Regions from separate parts of the Mixta hanseatica genome, predicted to be linked through region 2. Evidence: predicted binding sites of a transcription regulator. Region 2 holds the regulator's gene; the other holds the start of a gene.
What was found. Region 2 encodes PurR, which represses purine synthesis genes. Its sites were predicted from a motif close to CANGCAAACGTTTGCNTG; they were not measured.
Positions count from the first base shown of each region.

Region 1: a site for PurR is predicted at 3,341-3,358, ahead of K6958_RS20250 (NCS2 family permease). Genes of this name have one in related genera too.

Region 1 covers NZ_CP082904.1:4,276,230-4,284,945, forward strand. Annotated here, with positions in the region: gene phoU (phosphate signaling complex protein PhoU) at 1-535, shown strand, start outside; gene gbpA (N-acetylglucosamine-binding protein GbpA) at 1,050-2,531, shown strand; gene yieH (6-phosphogluconate phosphatase) at 2,602-3,264, opposite strand; gene K6958_RS20250 (NCS2 family permease) at 3,429-4,742, shown strand; partial or broken gene K6958_RS20255 (4'-phosphopantetheinyl transferase family protein) at 4,804-5,535, opposite strand; gene K6958_RS20260 (malonic semialdehyde reductase) at 5,698-6,288, opposite strand; gene K6958_RS20265 (LuxR C-terminal-related transcriptional regulator) at 6,628-7,269, shown strand; gene K6958_RS20270 (TolC family outer membrane protein) at 7,405-8,661, shown strand; gene K6958_RS20275 (HlyD family secretion protein) at 8,679-8,716, shown strand, end outside.
Region 2 covers NZ_CP082904.1:2,053,419-2,062,134, reverse strand. Annotated here, with positions in the region: gene K6958_RS10030 (TetR/AcrR family transcriptional regulator) at 1-437, shown strand, start outside; gene gloA (lactoylglutathione lyase) at 568-975, shown strand; gene rnt (ribonuclease T) at 1,078-1,758, shown strand; gene K6958_RS10015 (Grx4 family monothiol glutaredoxin) at 1,824-2,159, opposite strand; gene K6958_RS10010 (C40 family peptidase) at 2,517-3,323, shown strand; gene cydH (cytochrome bd-I oxidase subunit CydH) at 3,386-3,475, opposite strand; gene purR (HTH-type transcriptional repressor PurR) at 3,759-4,784, shown strand; gene punR (DNA-binding transcriptional activator PunR) at 4,820-5,728, opposite strand; gene punC (purine nucleoside transporter PunC) at 5,840-7,042, shown strand; gene cfa (cyclopropane fatty acyl phospholipid synthase) at 7,332-8,480, shown strand; gene K6958_RS09980 (riboflavin synthase subunit alpha) at 8,537-8,716, opposite strand, start outside.

The sequences.
Region 1 (8,716 bases), 2.1 Mb from region 2:
TATTGATGAGGCCTGCGTGCGTATTATCGCCAAGCGCCAGCCGACCGCCAGCGATTTGCGGCTGGTAATGGCGATCATCAAAACCATTTCTGAGCTGGAGCGCATTGGCGACGTCGCGGAAAAAATCAGCCGTACGGCGCTGGAGAAGTTCAGCCAGCAGCATCAGCCGCTGTTGGTCAGCCTGGAGTCGTTGGGGCGACATACAATCCAGATGCTGCATGACGTTCTGGACGCCTTCGCGCGGATGGATCTGAGCGCGGCGGTAGAAATTTATCGTGAAGATAAAAAAGTCGACCAGGAATATGAAGGCATTGTGCGTCAGCTGATGACCTACATGATGGAAGATCCGCGTACGATTCCCAGCGTACTGACCGCCCTGTTCTGTGCCCGCGCCATCGAACGTATTGGTGACCGCTGCCAGAATATTTGCGAAATCATCTTCTATTTCGTAAAGGGGCAGGATTTCCGACACGTGGGCGGCGACCGTCTCGACAAATTGCTGGCGGGTGAAGAAAACGGCAGCAGTCCCGCCTGATTTAAGCGACCCGCAGGCCATAGCGGTCTGCGGGTTGGCCTCTTAGCTTGCTTAAGAGGATAATCTTTATCTGCGATGCTCACGGCGTGAACGAGTGAGAAATAATTTTCTTAATAAACTTTTTCTTGCGCAGAGGCTATCACGCCTTCTACTTTGCTTCATTTTTCCCCTCATCCGCTAATAATGACATGGCGATAAGCCTTAAAGAGTGATTGCTACAGCTAATATATCTTTTCGCCAGGTTATAAATAATATTTATTCATGGCAGCCATGCATTAGCGCATTGTTTATTATTAGTCTTAAAGATTTTATTTTGTGCGGGTAAGCGCCTTGCAGTATGTATTTTCCACTGCTTAGTTAATACGAAGTGCTAAATGAACGCAGCTGCTTATATCCCAAGAAATAAGATTAAATTCATCAAGTGCTTTCGTCTTAACTAAAGCGAAAAGCATTCCCATAGTTTGTCTTATCACTATATAACTGCCCCCTGATTTATTTACAGGGAAGTAGAGATATGAAGGTAAAATTAATCGCTTTAGCCGTATCAGCAATGACCATAAGCGGTGCATGGGGGCATGGTTATTTAATGGATCCGCCGAGCAGGGCTTATCAATGTAAGCTGGGCAATAATCAGGAGTGCGGTAACGTCACCTGGGAGCCGCAGAGCGTAGAACAAAAATCAGGGTTTCCAGACGCTGCGTTACCGTACGATGGTGAACTGGCCAGCGCTGGTATTCCATCCTTTTCGCAGCTCAATCGCCAATCCGCCGACGCCTGGGCTAAAACCTCTATAAAGGCGGGCCGGCAGACTTTTGTCTGGCATCATACCGCGCCTCATAAAACAACCAACTGGCGTTACTACATCACTAAACAGGGATGGGATCCTAACGCGGCTTTGACCCGTGATGCATTTGAGTTAACGCCCTTCTGTGTGATTGAGGGTAATGGCCAGGCACCCGCGGTAGAAACGGCGCATGAATGTGATGTGCCTGAGCGTACCGGCTATCAGGCTATTTATAGCGTGTGGGAAATCGCGGATACCGCGAACAGTTTCTATCAGATAGCCGATATTGTCTTTGCCGGGGATAATCCTACGCAGGCCGATCCGTCCGATAGCTGGGGCAGAATGCTGGAGGGGCAGATGTATGGTAAAAATCTACGGGCAGGCGACAAGGTTAAGGTTCGTTTTTTCCGGGCCGATGCAGAGCTGATCTCTTTTACCACCACGCTAACCATCACCGATGAGCTTACCGATAAAAATCGCTGGTCTAAAGCTTTGGCGGCGGCGGTGAATGAAAAAGCCGACGCTGAGAAATGGGGCATTCGCGCTGGGGTAAAAGATGCGCAGGGGAAAATTGAACCGGTTTTTGGCGCCAATAAGATCTATATCTCTTCAGCGCCGGAAACTCTGGATCCGGTACGCAGGCTACAATCGATTGCGATCTCTTATGAAGAGAGCGCCACAAATACTAACGAACAGTTAGAAATTAGCGAGTTACTCACCAGCAAGGTACAAAATGGGAAATCGACCCTGACATTTAACCTCTGGACTGCCGGTAAATGGGCGGTGGAAGCGAAGGTATACGACAGCATTGGCACGGTAAAGGGCTATACCAAAACCGCGTTGGAAAATGTCGATGGACCTATTTCCTTTGATTTGGACCAAGTTACAGCAGATGAAACTTACACACTCAGCCTTATCGCCACCAACGAGCAGGGCGAGCTAATCCAGGCGAAGCCGCAGCAGTTTACGCTGCAGTCCGCTACCCCGGAAGCGGAGAAGCCCGCGGCGGATACCGTGAAGTACGACGAAACGTTCCCCCATAACAAATCAAGCTACAAATCCGGTACGCGGGTATTACAGCCTAAAAACGGTAAGGTTTATCAATGTAAACCTTTCCCGTATTCAGGCTATTGCTCACAGTGGTCGAGCAGCGCGACGCAATTTGAGCCTGGCATCGGCTCACACTGGCAGCAGGCGTGGATTGAAAAATAAACGTTTGTGACGAAACAGTCGCCTCAACGCTGGCAGCAGGGTTGAGGCGTTTCTATGAACGGACCGGGCTTTAGCGGGTAAGATGCCAGCCGCGTGTGCGCCACATCGCAGGCAGCTGCGCCAAATCGTTAAACGTCGTTACCAGTGGGTGGTCGAGCGGGGGATTATGCGCATCGGCGCAATAGTAAAAAACCGGAATGCCCGCCGCGATGCCAGCCCGCGCGCCCGCTTCCGAATCATCAACCAGCAGGCAATGTTCAATCGGCACCTGCATTTGCTCAGCCGCATGAAACATCAACTGCGGGTCCGGCTTCCAGTGACCAATATCGTAGCCGCTGTACAGGCGATCGCCAAAGAAAGGCAGCAGGCCGGTCAGCCCCAACGAGTGCTGCATCTTTTTAACCGTGCCGTTGGAGACCACGCACGCCGGTACTGAAATCTGCGCTAACAGATCGCCGGCACCGGGGATCGGCTGAAGCTGCGCCTCAAACAGGCGGGCCACCTCCGCGCGATACGCTTGCTCAAAGGTTTCTACTGCTACATCCAGCGGATGCTGCTGTTGAACATCGGCAATAATATCGTAGAGTTTGACACCCTTATATTTTTCAAACATCTCCTGTAATGGCAGATGCACGCCGTAGCGGGAAAAAGTAGAAACATACGCCTGGGTACAGAGTAATTCGCTGTCCACCAGCGTCCCATCACAGTCGAAAAACAGACACTCAATCGTCATCCTGCCTCATCCTTACCAGGGGAAAAGTTCACTTTACCCGACTGAGCATAAAATGCGACCCTGCCGCACGCAGGAAACCGCAACCGTTTGCGAAAAATCAGTGTACTGTTGCGCCAAAATCGCTAGCATACGCGGCGACCTCTTTTCCCGTTCGGATGTAACAAATGACTAAACAAGGCTTACTACAGCGCCTGTTCCGGCTGCAGGAACATGGCACTACGGTGCGTACCGAAGTGATTGCCGGTTTTACCACTTTTTTAACGATGGTTTATATCGTTTTTGTAAACCCGCAAATCCTCGGCGCGGCGGGCATGGATACCCAGGCGGTATTTGTGACGACCTGTTTGATCGCTGCGTTGGGCAGCATACTGATGGGAGTCTTTGCTAACCTGCCTGTCGCGCTGGCGCCTGCGATGGGCCTGAATGCCTTTTTCGCCTTTGTGGTGGTTGGCGCGATGGGCTATTCGTGGCAGGTCGGCATGGGGGCCATTTTCTGGGGCGCAACGGGCCTGTTATTGCTCACGCTTTTCCGCATACGTTACTGGATGATCGCCAATATTCCTCTGGCGCTGCGTACCGGCATTACCGCCGGGATCGGGCTGTTTATCGCGATGATGGGGCTGAAAAACGCCGGTATTATCGTAGCGAATGAGGCCACGCTGGTCACGGTTGGCGACCTATCCTCGCATAGCGTTCTGCTGGGGGCGCTGGGCTTTTTTATTATCGCTGTACTGGCGTCACGCAACATTCATGCCGCGGTGCTGATCTCGATAGTGATTACCACGCTGGCCGGTCTGCTGCTGGGCGATGTGAAATACAACGGCATCTTCTCTGCACCGCCGGCGATTAACTCGGTGATTGGTCAGGTTGATCTGGGCGGTGCGTTTACGCTCAATATGGCCGGCGTGATTTTCTCTTTTATGCTGGTTAACCTGTTTGACTCTTCCGGAACCCTGATTGGCGTGACGGATAAAGCCGGGCTGGCGGATAAAGAGGGTAAATTCCCGCGTATGAAGCAGGCGCTGTTGGTAGATAGCGTAAGCTCGGTGGCCGGTGCGGCTATCGGCACCTCTTCCGTAACGGCCTATATTGAAAGCTCTTCAGGCGTCTCTATTGGTGGACGTACCGGGCTGATGGCGGTGGTTACCGGAATACTGTTCTTGCTGGTGATGTTCCTGTCGCCGCTGGCGTCGATGGTGCCGGGCTACGCGGCCGCTGGCGCGTTGATTTATGTCGGCGTACTGATGACATCAAGCCTGGCGCGCGTAAAGTGGGACGATTTGACCGAGGCGGTTCCCGCTTTTGTGACCGCAGCCATGATGCCGTTCAGCTTTTCCATCACTGAAGGCATCGCGCTGGGCTTTATTTCCTGGTGTGTAATGAAAGCAGGAACCGGTCGCTGGCGCGAAATCAATCCCTGCGTAGTGGTGGTAGCGCTGCTGTTTGTGCTAAAAATCGCTTTTGTTGATTCACATTAATTAGAGGGCGCTGCGGCCTGCGGCCTGCGGCCTGCGGCCTGCGGCCTGCGGCCTGCGGCTGCAGCTGCCTTTCTGCTGGCATACTGGTAAGCCTTAACGTCTGCGGTCCCATATTCGCTTTATTCAGTTCAATATCCCTCAACGTATTCCAGTTGTGCTGCTCATCAATTTCCCATAAACGTAAACGGCTGGTGGCTGGCGACAGCGCACAAGACCAGATAAGCAGGGGTTCAACATCGCATACCGCCTGCACATCAGGGAAAGTATGCGAGCGCAAACGGCCAGAAGCAGGGTGTAGACGCAGAGAACCGCCGCAGTCATTATTTTCCCCGGTTAGCTTGAGTACGCTTTGCCGCAACGTCCAGATTTGCGTTATCGCTTCCAACGGGTCCTGCTGCGCGTTAATCCACGCTTTTTCGCCAGAAGAGAGATATTGCAGATGATGCTCCAGCGTTTGGCGACTATGCGCCCGTACTATCTCCATATCCAGTCCGGCCCGGCTCTGTTCTTCAGCCAGCAGCACGCCAACCATATTGCCGGCGTAGGCGATGCTGAAATCGGGAAGGTCGGGATCGATAAAACAGGGACGGCCGTTGGGGGTGGTGGTTAAGGCGGGAAGCTGGGACATGCCGTAAATACGCAGCATAAGCTCAGCCAGTAGCATTCGCGCGGCCAGATAACGGCTACGGCGCTTCTCGCTCAGCAATCGGGCTTTTTCCACTATATCAGCCGGGATACGCTGTACGTCTGCCCGGTTTTGAGCAAGCGTCCAGCGTACAAAATGACTTGCCATCTGTCGCTCCGTGAAAATGGTCGGATAATCATCAATTGCATTGTAAGAATTTTCCGAGCCTTTTGCACCCGGCTTTACTTGCTGCGCGGCGCTTTTCGGAATAGGTTTAAAATAGCGCAAGGAAAAAGTCCGCAGGGCAGCCCGCAGACCTCGGAAAAGGCTTCAGGCAAAACGGCAGGCTTCATTAAACGTCAGACGAGGCAGACGCGGGTGTAGTTTACTGGCTTCACCGTAGCCCAGATTGATCAGCATATTAGCTTTCCAGTTACTCTCGGCAAAAAATAGCGCGTTGACCTTTTCTGCATCAAATCCCGACATCGGTCCCGCATCCAGGCCCAGCGCACGTGCCGCCAAAATTAAATAGCCCGCCTGTAAGCTGCTGTTACGAAAAGCGGTCTCTTCGGCCAGCGCCGGGCTGCTGGTAAACCAGCTACGGGCGTCAGCCCAGGGAAAAAGCTGCGGCAATCGCTCATAAAACTCTCCATCAGAGGCCACGATCACCGTCACCGGCGCTGACAGGGTTTTTTCTACATTACCGCTGGAGAGGGTCGGTTTCAGTTTTTCTTTGCCCGCCGCGCTGGTAATAAAAACAAAGCGCCCCGGTGAAGCGTTAGCCGAAGTTGGAGCCAGGCTAACCAGCTGATAAAGCTGCTGCAATAATACTGAATCGATCGCTTTGTCCTGCCAATGGCTGTGGGTTCTGGCCGTGGTAAATAAGATATCCAGCGCCTGATGATCCAGAGGAACTGCCATGCCGATCTCCTGACTGTCCGTTTACAAGTAGAAAAAATGTTAGCGGCTGGCACGCTTATTGACCAAGAGGATTTATTTATGGCTTGTCAGGTTTGGCGCTGTGCTTTGCCGGTAATATTAATAATTAATATTAGATTTTTTATCTTTCATTTACTCATTTTCATTTTAACCTTTACCATAAACGCATCTTGTGAATAATCAGGGGGCCATTGGAACTGATTGAAAATAAATGAGCAAGAAGACATTAATAAATTCATATAGTGTCCCTGTTTATACTCTGTATTAGAGTAAACAACAGGAGCCCGCTGTAGCTGGGTAAAAATATGAGGGATATATCACATGTTGCAAATTAACCTGGCCATCTCCGATAAGTACCCTGCCGTTCACTGTTTCCTTTGTCATTATCTTAAGCAAGAGTTAGGTTGTCATATCATAGCCGACATCGTATTAAATGAAGAGCAGTTGCTTCGACAGGCAGATCGGATGCAGCCTGATGCGATAATCACCGATCTTTCCAGCTATAGCGATAGCGGCCAGCTGTATGGCGTGGCAAAAATCAGAGCGATAAAACAGCGTTTCCCACGCGCAAAAATCATTCTGTATACCGAGTTTAATAATGTCCCTATTCTAAAGAAAGCGGTTAACTACGGAGTTGATGCTATTGTCAGTAAATATGATGCCGTAAGTGAAATAAAAAAAGCATTATGCGAGGTCTTTGTTAAAAAGCACAGCGCGACCTGGCTTTCTAAGCAGGTAAAATCCATTATTGAAAGCGATATTGAAAAATCTAGGCGGCTAACGGCAAAAGAGTGGGAAATTATTCAGCTTTATTCGATGGGGTTTTCTCTGTCCAGCATTGCTAAAAAGCAAAACCGTGCGGTAAGTACCGTCGCCACGCAAAAATATAATGCGATGAAAAAGCTAAACGTTAATTCCAACAGTGAGCTGATACAGTACGCCTGTATAAATAATATTATCTGATTTTTTCTCGTTGCTTATTAAAAAAGGATTTTAGTAATGCGCTCCAGAAAAGTTAATGCCGTTATAGCGGCGTTTTTTTCCGTGTTAACTATTGCCCCAGGGAGCGGGTATAGCCTGACGTTACAGGAAGCCGTATTGGCAGCCAGCGTATATGACAGTGAAATCGCTGCTGCACGCAATGCGCAGCGGGCGGATAGCCAAAAAAGTCTGCAGGGTTTCGCCAGCCTGTTACCGGTTGTGAGCATAGAAGGATCCTATAGTAAGCAGGATCAGCCTAAAGCGCCCTATGCGGTGGGCGTCACGCGTCATAATTACAGCCTTAACCTTACGCAGCCCCTATTCGATATCGCGAAATATGCGGCATGGAAGCGCGGCGACGCTATCGCTAACTATGCTGACGTTACGCTGATGCTGGCGGAGCAAACCCTTATCACCCGCGTTGCGGAAGCTTATTTCCATGTCATCTATCAACGAGATGTACTGGCCAGCGCGCGCAATGCGAAATCCGCCTATGGTAAACAACTGAGTCAAACGCAGGTTGCCCTCCAGGTGGGTGAAGGTACGCGGCTTGAACGGGACGAGGCGCAGGCCAACTACGATCGGGCCATTGCGGAGGAAATTGCCGCCAAAAACGATCTGGAGGAGGCCGGGATGATTTTCTCTCGCCTGACCGGACGCAATCCTGATGAAATCCAGCCGGTTATGATGGGATGCGTAATGGGCTTGCCCGTTTCCGATAATTTTAAAGCCTTACAGCAGCAGGCCGTGAAAAATAATCTCCAGGTGCGCGCCGCGCTTTTTCAACTGGAGCAAAGTAAAGCTGACCTGATTGCCGCGCATGGCGCGCATTTGCCGGTTGTAACGCTACAGGCGGGTTACGGCACCAACTGGAGTAAGGCGGAGAAAACCAATCTGCGCGATATTGCACTTGGCACCACCTCAAAAACGCGTTCCAGCAGCATTGGCATTAACGTTTCCCTGCCTTTATTTGCCGGCGGCTCATATATCTCTCAGTCAATAGAAGCCGTTCGACGACGTGAACAGGGAAAAGATTTGCTGGAGGATGCGCGCCGTAAGGCGCGCCAGGAAACGCAATCCGCCTGGCTTAAATTAAAAAATGGCCGGAGCCAGTACCTGGCGGAAAAGAAAGCGTTAGCCTCGGCCAGGAATAAAGCGAGCTCAACCGCCTATGGGAGAAAAGTAGGGTTAAGGACCATTATTGATGAGTTAAATGCGGAGCAAGAATATTACAAAACTCTGCAAACCCTGGCGAAAGTGCAATATGACTATCTAAACGCCAGACTGAAATTATCCCTGGAATTAGGCGAGCTGGATTATTCGAAGCTGGATGATTACCGCTGTGCTGCAAATAATAAAACCATCATTAATTAAACAAGGACGTTAATTGAATGAGTGAATCATTATTTCGTCAGGAAGCGCTGGAGGC
Region 2 (8,716 bases):
AAGAAGCCTTTGGCGTCGCCATGCTGGAGCGCTATTTCAGCCATGTGCGTCACGACATGCAGATATGGTTCGATGCGCCGTTGCCGCCGCGTCAGCGCCTGCTGGATTACTATCATCAGGCGGAACAGCGCTTTCGCGCAACCGGCCATATTGAAAACTGTCTGGCGGTGAAAATTTCCGCCGAGGTGTGCGACCTGTCGGAAGAGATGAGAGTGGCGCTGGAACAGGGCGCCGCCGCTCAGATGGCGATCCTGGCTACGGCGCTGCGTGCTGCGGTTGCGCAAGAGGCGCTTCGCCTGAGCTGTTCGCCTGAAGCGATGGCGCAGACGCTCTATTCTCTTTGGCTCGGCGCCAGCCTGCAGAGCAAAATACGCCGCGATGGCAGCGCGTTGACCGATGCGCTACAGGCAATTTTACAGCTGCTGCCAGAGAGCTAAATTAAAAAAACCATTTTCAAGACGACTGGTCTACTAATGACTGACCGCGGTTTTTCCAGCTGGAAACAGGCCGCTATACTAAGCTTTTTTGACCGTCATCGGACGATGACACCCCTTTCAGGAGACTATTATGCGCTTACTTCATACTATGCTGCGCGTTGGCGATATGCAGCGTTCCCTTGATTTTTATACCCGCGTGCTGGGCATGCGTCTGCTGCGCGAAAGCGAAAACCAGGAATATAAATATAACCTGGCGTTTGTTGGCTACACTGACGAAAGCGAAGGCGCAGTGATTGAGCTGACCTATAACTGGGGCGTTGATCAGTATGACCTGGGCAACGCCTATGGTCACATCGCGCTGGGCGTTGATGATGTCGCCGCGACCTGTGAAAGAATTCGTCAGGCGGGCGGCAAGGTGACCCGTGAGGCTGGCCCGGTTAAAGGCGGCAACACCATTATCGCCTTTGTGGAAGATCCGGACGGTTATAAAATCGAACTGATTGAAAACGCCCACGCCGGCCACGGCCTTGGCAACTAAGTTTTCAGGGCGTCTGCTGGCGCCCTTCTTTTTTCCCGCTGCTGCAACCCCTGGCGAAATTTGCCATAATGCGCGCTGCATTTTTTCGCCAATGAGATCCTGATGTCTGAATCGAAACAACTGAACGCATTATCTGACCGCTTCCGCGGGTTTTATCCGGTGGTGATTGATATTGAAAGCGCCGGATTTAATGCCAAAACCGATGCACTGCTGGAAATTGCCGCCGTTACGTTGAAAATGGATGAAGATGGCTGGTTACAGCTCGACCAGACGCTGCATTTTCACGTGGAGCCTTTTGAGGGCGCGATTCTGCATCCGGAAGCGCTGGCGTTCAATGGTATCGATCCTGCAAATCCGCTGCGCGGCGCGGTCAATGAATATGATGCGCTGCACGCTATTTTTAAGCAGGTGCGCAAAGGTATAAAAGATCAGGGCTGCAACCGCGCCATTGTTGTCGCGCATAACGCCAACTTTGATCACAGCTTTATGATGGCCGCCGCCGAGCGCGCCGCGCTAAAGCGTAACCCTTTCCATCCGTTCGCCACCTTTGATACCGCAGCCCTGAGCGGGCTGGTCCTTGGCCAGACGGTGCTGGCGAAAGCCTGTAAGGCGGCGGGCATCGCCTTTGACGCCAGCCAGGCCCACTCGGCGCTGTACGATACCGAGCGTACCGCAGAACTATTCTGCGAGCTGGTTAACCGCTGGAAACGGCTGGGCGGCTGGCCGCCGCTGCCGGTGGCTGAAGAGCAGCCTGTCGACGCGCAGATCGCCGAGGGCGAATAGCCGGTCAGCATAAAATAAAAAAGGGCGCCCGAAGCGCCCTTTGCTGTCATAAACGGGATAAGGACTTATTCCGCTTCTTTATATTTTTCTGCAGTTTCTTTAATCAGCGTTTGCAGTTCGCCGCGCTGGAACATTTCGATTACGATATCGCAGCCGCCAACCAGTTCGCCATCTACCCACAGCTGCGGGAAGGTCGGCCAGTTAGCATATTTCGGCAGTTCAGCACGAATATCGGGGTTCTGCAGGATATCGACATAGGCGAAGCGTTCGCCGCAGGCAGAAAGAGCCTGAACCGTTTGCGCAGAAAAGCCGCAGCTTGGTAACTTCGGCGAGCCTTTCATATAGAGCAGAATCGGGTTTTCTGCGATCTGGCGCTGAATTTTTTCAACAGTACTCATAATTGCCTTCCTTAAATAGCATGCTTCGTGTCTATTGATTGTAGCGACTGTAGCGGGTTGCTGAAAACGACATTTTCTGTAAGGTTAAATAACGCAGGTTATTGTACCGGGTTGCGCGGCCAAAATAACCACCGTCTGGGGCATTTCTGCGGCGGCGATTAATAACTGGTCATAACATTGCTGAGATAAAAGCCTGTTTATGCTTATTTTTACATCTGTATGCACTTAAAGTTTATTTCACTAAAAAAGGCTTTATCTTTTCGCAATAAGTTCGATTAGAATTGGCCACCAGGAGTCTGCCGCTATGGCAGAAATAAGATTAACCTTGCGCTATCACTGCGCTTTGAGTGTAACCACACCATGCGTTTATTGATTACGCTTTTTATGCTGACCGTTGCCCAACTCTTTTTTAACGTTGCCCAGGCATCGCCGCAGGCGCCGGTTAAGGCCAGCCAGCATAAAGTTGATAAAAAAATCGCCCGCGACGACGATCGTCGTAAGCGTCGGCCGGTGAAAACGGCCAGTAAAAAGGCGCGTCCGGCCAGCGTTGAAAAAAACAAGCTGAAGAAAAAAAGCAAGCCTGCGGTGGTAACCGCCGCCAGCACAAAAAAAAGTCGCGCCGCAACCAAAACCGCCAGCGTGAAAAAAAGCAGCCTTAAAAAGAGCAAACAACGCTATGGTCGTCAGCGCGGCGACAAAAATTCGACGGCGCTCGCAAAGCGCGGGCCGCTGGAAATGAGTAAGGCGCACCGTGAACGCTATCAAAAAGCGCGTGAAACGGCGATGAACAAACTGATGAGTCAGCTAGGTAAGCCTTATCTGTGGGGAGGCACCTCGCCTCATACCGGTTTCGACTGCAGCGGTCTGGTCTGGTACGCCTATAAAGATGTAGTGAAATTTAAGATCCCGCGTACCGCCAATGAGATGTATCACCTGCGTGATGCGGCTCCGATTAACCGTGAGGCGCTGGAGAAAGGCGATCTGGTCTTCTTCCGCATCAATAACCGCGGCGCGGCCGATCACGTGGGCGTCTATCTGGGTAACGGCCGCTTTATTCAGTCACCGCGAACCGGTAAAGATATCCAGATTAGCCAGCTTAGCGATGATTACTGGCAGCGGCACTATGTTGGCGCGCGCCGCGTGATGACGCCGCGCACCATTCGCTAACGCTGTTGCGCAACAAAAAAGCCTGTCTTAGTGACAGGCTTTTTTTATCCTTCGTGCTGCGATCAGTGCATTACGGCAGTGAAGCTAAATGCAATAATCATCAGCAATGCCGCAACCGTGGTGCCTATTGATAGTTTTAAATCGGTGCTCATTCACCCTCTCCTTTAACCACACAAAAAATAACGGTATAGATTTTCCCATACTCCCTGGTAAAAATCTCGTTTTCTTTGCGCCACCTTGATAGAATCCCCGCCTTGCGTTGCGCAACGACAAAAAACCACCGTTGCCAACCCTTATTTTAAAGACGTCCCGCCTATCAGACGTACCTCAGCCCGCCAATTTCACCTTTATGCGTGCTGAATAACGCCATGCGGACGCAAACGATTAACATTAGCCTGATCAGACTATTACGTCAGGCGCAGGAGTATCTTTTTAATGGCAACAATCAAAGATGTCGCAAAGCGTGCCGGCGTTTCCACTACTACGGTATCGCACGTCATCAATAAAACGCGTTTTGTCGCGGAAGAGACCCGAGAGGCCGTCTGGGCAGCCATCAAAGAATTACACTATTCGCCCAGTGCCGTTGCGCGCAGCCTGAAGGTTAACCATACCAAATCGATTGGTCTGCTGGCGACTTCCAGCGAAGCGCCCTATTTCGCTGAGATTATAGAAGCGGTGGAAACGCGCTGTTTCGCTCGCGGCTATACCCTGATTTTGGGCAATGCCCACAACGATTTACAGAAACAGCAGGCTTACCTCTCCATGATGGCGCAGAAGCGCGTGGATGGCCTGCTGGTAATGTGTTCTGAGTATCCTGAAGCACTGCTGAAGATGCTTGAGGAGAACCGCAATATCCCTATGGTGGTGATGGACTGGGGCGAATCCCGCGGCGATTTTACCGATACCGTGCTGGATAACGCGTTTGAAGGCGGCTATCTGGCCGGGCGCTATTTGATCGAGCGCGGCCACCGCGACATCGGCGCGATCCCCGGCCAGATGGAGCGCAACACCGGCAGCGGACGTTTTGCAGGTTTCGTAAAAGCGTTGAATGAAGCCAACATCCCGGTACGTGATGAGTGGATCGTGCAGGGCGACTTTGAACCGGAATCGGGCTATCGCGCCATGCAGCAAATCCTGGCGCAAAAGCAGCGCCCTACCGCTGTTTTCTGCGGCGGTGATATTATGGCGATGGGCGCGATTTGCGCTGCGGATGAGATGGGGCTGCGCGTGCCGCAGGATATCTCCGTTATCGGCTACGATAACGTGCGCAACGCGCGCTATTTCACCCCAGCGCTGACCACGGTACATCAGCCAAAAGAGCAGCTGGGCGAAACCGCTTTCGATATGCTGCTGGACCGTATTACCAGCAAACGCGAAGAACCGCAGACCATTGAAGTGCATCCTACGCTGATTGAACGCCGCTCCGTTGCTGACGGTCCGTTCCGCGACTACCGCCGTTAATGCCTGAGGCTCAGGAAAACCGCTTCCTGAGCCTGCTACTCCTCACGCAGCCATTCCCGATTGATGGTTTCCGTATCGCCAAGATAGTCCAGTAGCCAGCGCAGCGCGGGTGAATTACTTTGCTCTGACCAGCTCACGCAACAGAAGCTATCCGGGAAAGGCTGCGGTAAGGTCAGCTCCGTTAGCTGCCGGGCTTGCAGCAGCGGCGCGGCAAAGTGGCCGGGCACCATCCCCACGCACAGCCCGGCGCGCAGGCAATCAAAGGCGCTTTCCCAGTCGGGCACCACCAGCCGGCGCTGATTATCCAGCGTCCAGGTGGTACGTCGCGGCAGCGCGCGCGAGGTATCTTCCAGCACCAGCGACGGCCAGGGACGAATATCATCATCCTGCAGCTGGGTCGTTATGCCGGCTAACGGATGATTAACGCTGACCACGCAGCGCCAGTTGAGCGCCCCCATATCGCGGAAGGCGAAGCGCCCGCCCACCGGGATCGCCTGGGTTGCGCCAATCGCCACATCCACCCGTCCGTCGGCCAGCGCATCCCAGACGCCGTTAAACACTTCCGGCGTAATCAACAGCTCCATATCCGGAAAGTGCCGGTAAAAATCGAGCACCAGCTGGCGGGTACGCTGCGGTTTAACGATACGATCCACCGCAATGCTTAACTGCCCGCGCCAGCCGTTCGCCACCTGTTGACACTGTCGCCGCGTGGCTAGCATTTTTTTGATAACAGCGCGTCCTTCGCGAATAAAAAGCTCTCCTGCCTCGGTCAGCACCACATCGCGATGCCGCCGTTCAAAAAGCGGCACCGCCAGCCAGGATTCCAGCTGACGCACCGTATAGCTGATGGCTGAGGGTACGCGGTGCAGCTCTTCCGCGGCAGCAGAAAAGCTGCCGTTACGCGCCACGGCATCAACCACTTCCAGTGCATATTCAGACCACATTTTTTGCCTGCAAAAATTTTGATATCAAGCGGCAAATTTTAGCGTTTCACATTGAGAAAAACATCCTTTACCCTCGCGCCGTCTGTTCACCTGCTTATAAACGAGAAAGAGATGCCTGGTTCAAAAGGATTTATGCTCTATCTGGCCCTGCTCAGCACGCTGGGTTTTCTGGCCACCGATATGTATCTGCCGGCGTTTACCGCCATGCAGGAAAGTTTTGCGACTTCCGCTGGGATTATCAGCGCCAGCCTGACCGTATTTTTAGGCGGCTTCGCCTGCGCCCAGCTGCTGTGGGGGCCGCTTTCCGATCGCTATGGTCGCCGACCGATACTGCTGTTGGGCCTCGTGCTGTTTGCACTGGGCTGCGCGGGCATGCTGTGGGCGAATGCCACCTGGCAGATGTTAACCCTGCGCTTTATTCAAGCGGTAGGCGTCTGTGCGGCGGCGGTAAGCTGGCAGGCGCTGGTGGTCGATCGCTATCGCGGCGCGCAGGCTAATCGCGTTTTTGCCACCATCATGCCGCTAGTGGCCCTGTCGCCGGCGCTGGCGCCGCTGTTAGGTGCCTGGCTGCTCAGTCATTTTTCATGGCGTGCGATTTTTCTGGCGCTGTTGCTGGTCACGCTGCCGCTGCTGTTTGCAACGGCGAAGCTGAAAAAAACTGCACCCGCCTCTGCAGCCACCGCTCAACGCAGCGGCTTTTTCCGTCTGCTGGCGTCACGTATCTACAGTGGCAACGTGCTGATTTACGCCGCCTGCTCAGCCAGCTTTTTCGCCTGGCTAACCGGTTCGCCGTTTATCCTGCACGATCTGGGCCTGAGTCCGGCTGATATCGGTCTGAGCTATCTACCGCAAACCGTGGCGTTTCTGGTCGGCGGCTTTGGCTGTCGCTCTGCGCTTCAGCGTCATAGCGGCCGCAGCCTGCTGCCGTTCCTGCTGATTTTTTATGCGCTAAGCGTGACCGCACTATTTATGGTTTCGATAAGCGACCATGTTACGCTCTGGGGCCTGCTGATCCCGTTTTGCGGCATGGCGCTGGCAAACGGCGCGATTTATCCCATCGTGGTGGCTAACGCCCTGCTGCCCTTCCCGGATGACACTGGTAAGGCTGCGGCGCTGCAGAACTGTTTGCAGCTGGGCCTGTGCTTTTTCGCCAGCCTCGCCGTCTCCTCCTGGCTGACCCAGCCTTTACTGACCACCAGCTCGGTAATGGTGTCGACGATTATCCTGGTGGCGCTGGGTTATGCCTTGCAGCATGTAGCCCACGACCGCACAGCGGAAACGAAAAACAGCCCGCCGTCTTCCCTTTCCAATTAAGCATCCGCCGCTGTCGGCATGCTTAGCGCACTAACTATTAGCCATTGTATAATGCCTTGCGGGAGAATATACTCCTTGCAAGGCAGTCACTTATAATAATTAACGTGCTTTTTCCCCGGCCAGCCAGCGCCTTTCAGGCGGCAGCGTACTGGTCAGGGCTTTCATTCAGTTTCAATCCTCTGCTTAACGTCGGATATCTGGCACACGGTCTTCCGTGAGATTTCTCACAATCCTGAGAAATTGACTATTCTGTTTCTCAGGTTCGTATCACACAGGTGATGGAGAAGCTATGAGTTCATCGTGCATAGAAGAAGTGAACCTGGAGGAAAACCATTGGTATCGTATCGCCCATGAAATGTTGGAAATGGCGGATATTGAGATCAATGGTCAGCGCCCCTGGGATATTCAGGTAAAAAATCCTGACTTTTTTAAACGCGTTTTACAGGAGGGATCCCTCGGCCTGGGCGAAAGTTATATGGACACCTGGTGGGAATGTGAACGCCTTGATATGTTTTTTCATCGCGTGCTAAAGCACAAGTTGGATCAACAGCTCCCTCATCATTTCAAAGATACGTTACGTATTGCCGCAGCGCGACTGACTAATTTACAGTCGAAAAAACGCGCGTGGATGGTTGGCAAGGAGCACTACGATTTAGGCAACGACCTTTTTTCGCTAATGCTCGATCCCTTTATGCAATACTCTTGCGGCTACTGGAAAACAGCCCAAACGCTGGAAGAGGCGCAGCAGGCGAAGCTAAAAATGATCTGCGAAAAGCTTCAGTTGAAACCGGGGCTTAAGCTGCTTGATATCGGCTGCGGCTGGGGCGGACTGGCGGAGTTTGCCGCGCGCCACTATGGCGTAACGGTCGATGGGGTAACCATCTCCGCCGAACAGCAGAAAATGGCGCAGCAGCGCTGCGAAGGGCTTGATGTCAATATTCTACTGCAGGATTATCGCGATCTGAATAATCAGTACGACCGCATCGTTTCCGTAGGCATGTTCGAGCATGTCGGCCCTAAAAATTACGCGACCTATTTTAACGTGGTCGATCGTAACCTTAAGCCGGACGGCCTGTTCCTGCTGCATACTATCGGCGCGATTAAAACCGATATGAACGTTGACCCGTGGATTGATAAATATATCTTCCCCAACGGCTGTTTGCCGTCGGTACGTCATATTGCCGAAGCCAGCGAGCCGCATTTTATTATGGAAGACTGGCATAACTTTGGCGCCGATTATGATACGACGCTGATGGCATGGCACGAACGTTTTCTGCAGGCCTGGCCGCAGTTGGCTGAGGAGTATGGCGAACGCTTTAAACGGATGTTCACCTATTATTTGAACGCCTGCGCCGGCGCGTTTCGCGCGCGTGATATTCAACTGTGGCAGGTGGTATTCAGCCGCGGCGTTGAAGGCGGCTTGCGCGTACCGCATTAATATCCTGCGGCGCACTTAAAAAACAGGCAACCTCACGGTTGCCTGTTTTTTATTACTTACTCTGCGGTGTTATTTTGCAGCGTGGCCGCCAGCGCCGCTTCACGCTGAGCCAGCACGCGTTCAACCGTATCCACGATCGCCTGAGTATGCGGATCGATTTCGATGTTTACCCGTTGCCCCAGTTTTTTGGCGCCCAGCGTGGTACGCATCAGCGTCTCGGGGATAAGATGCACGCA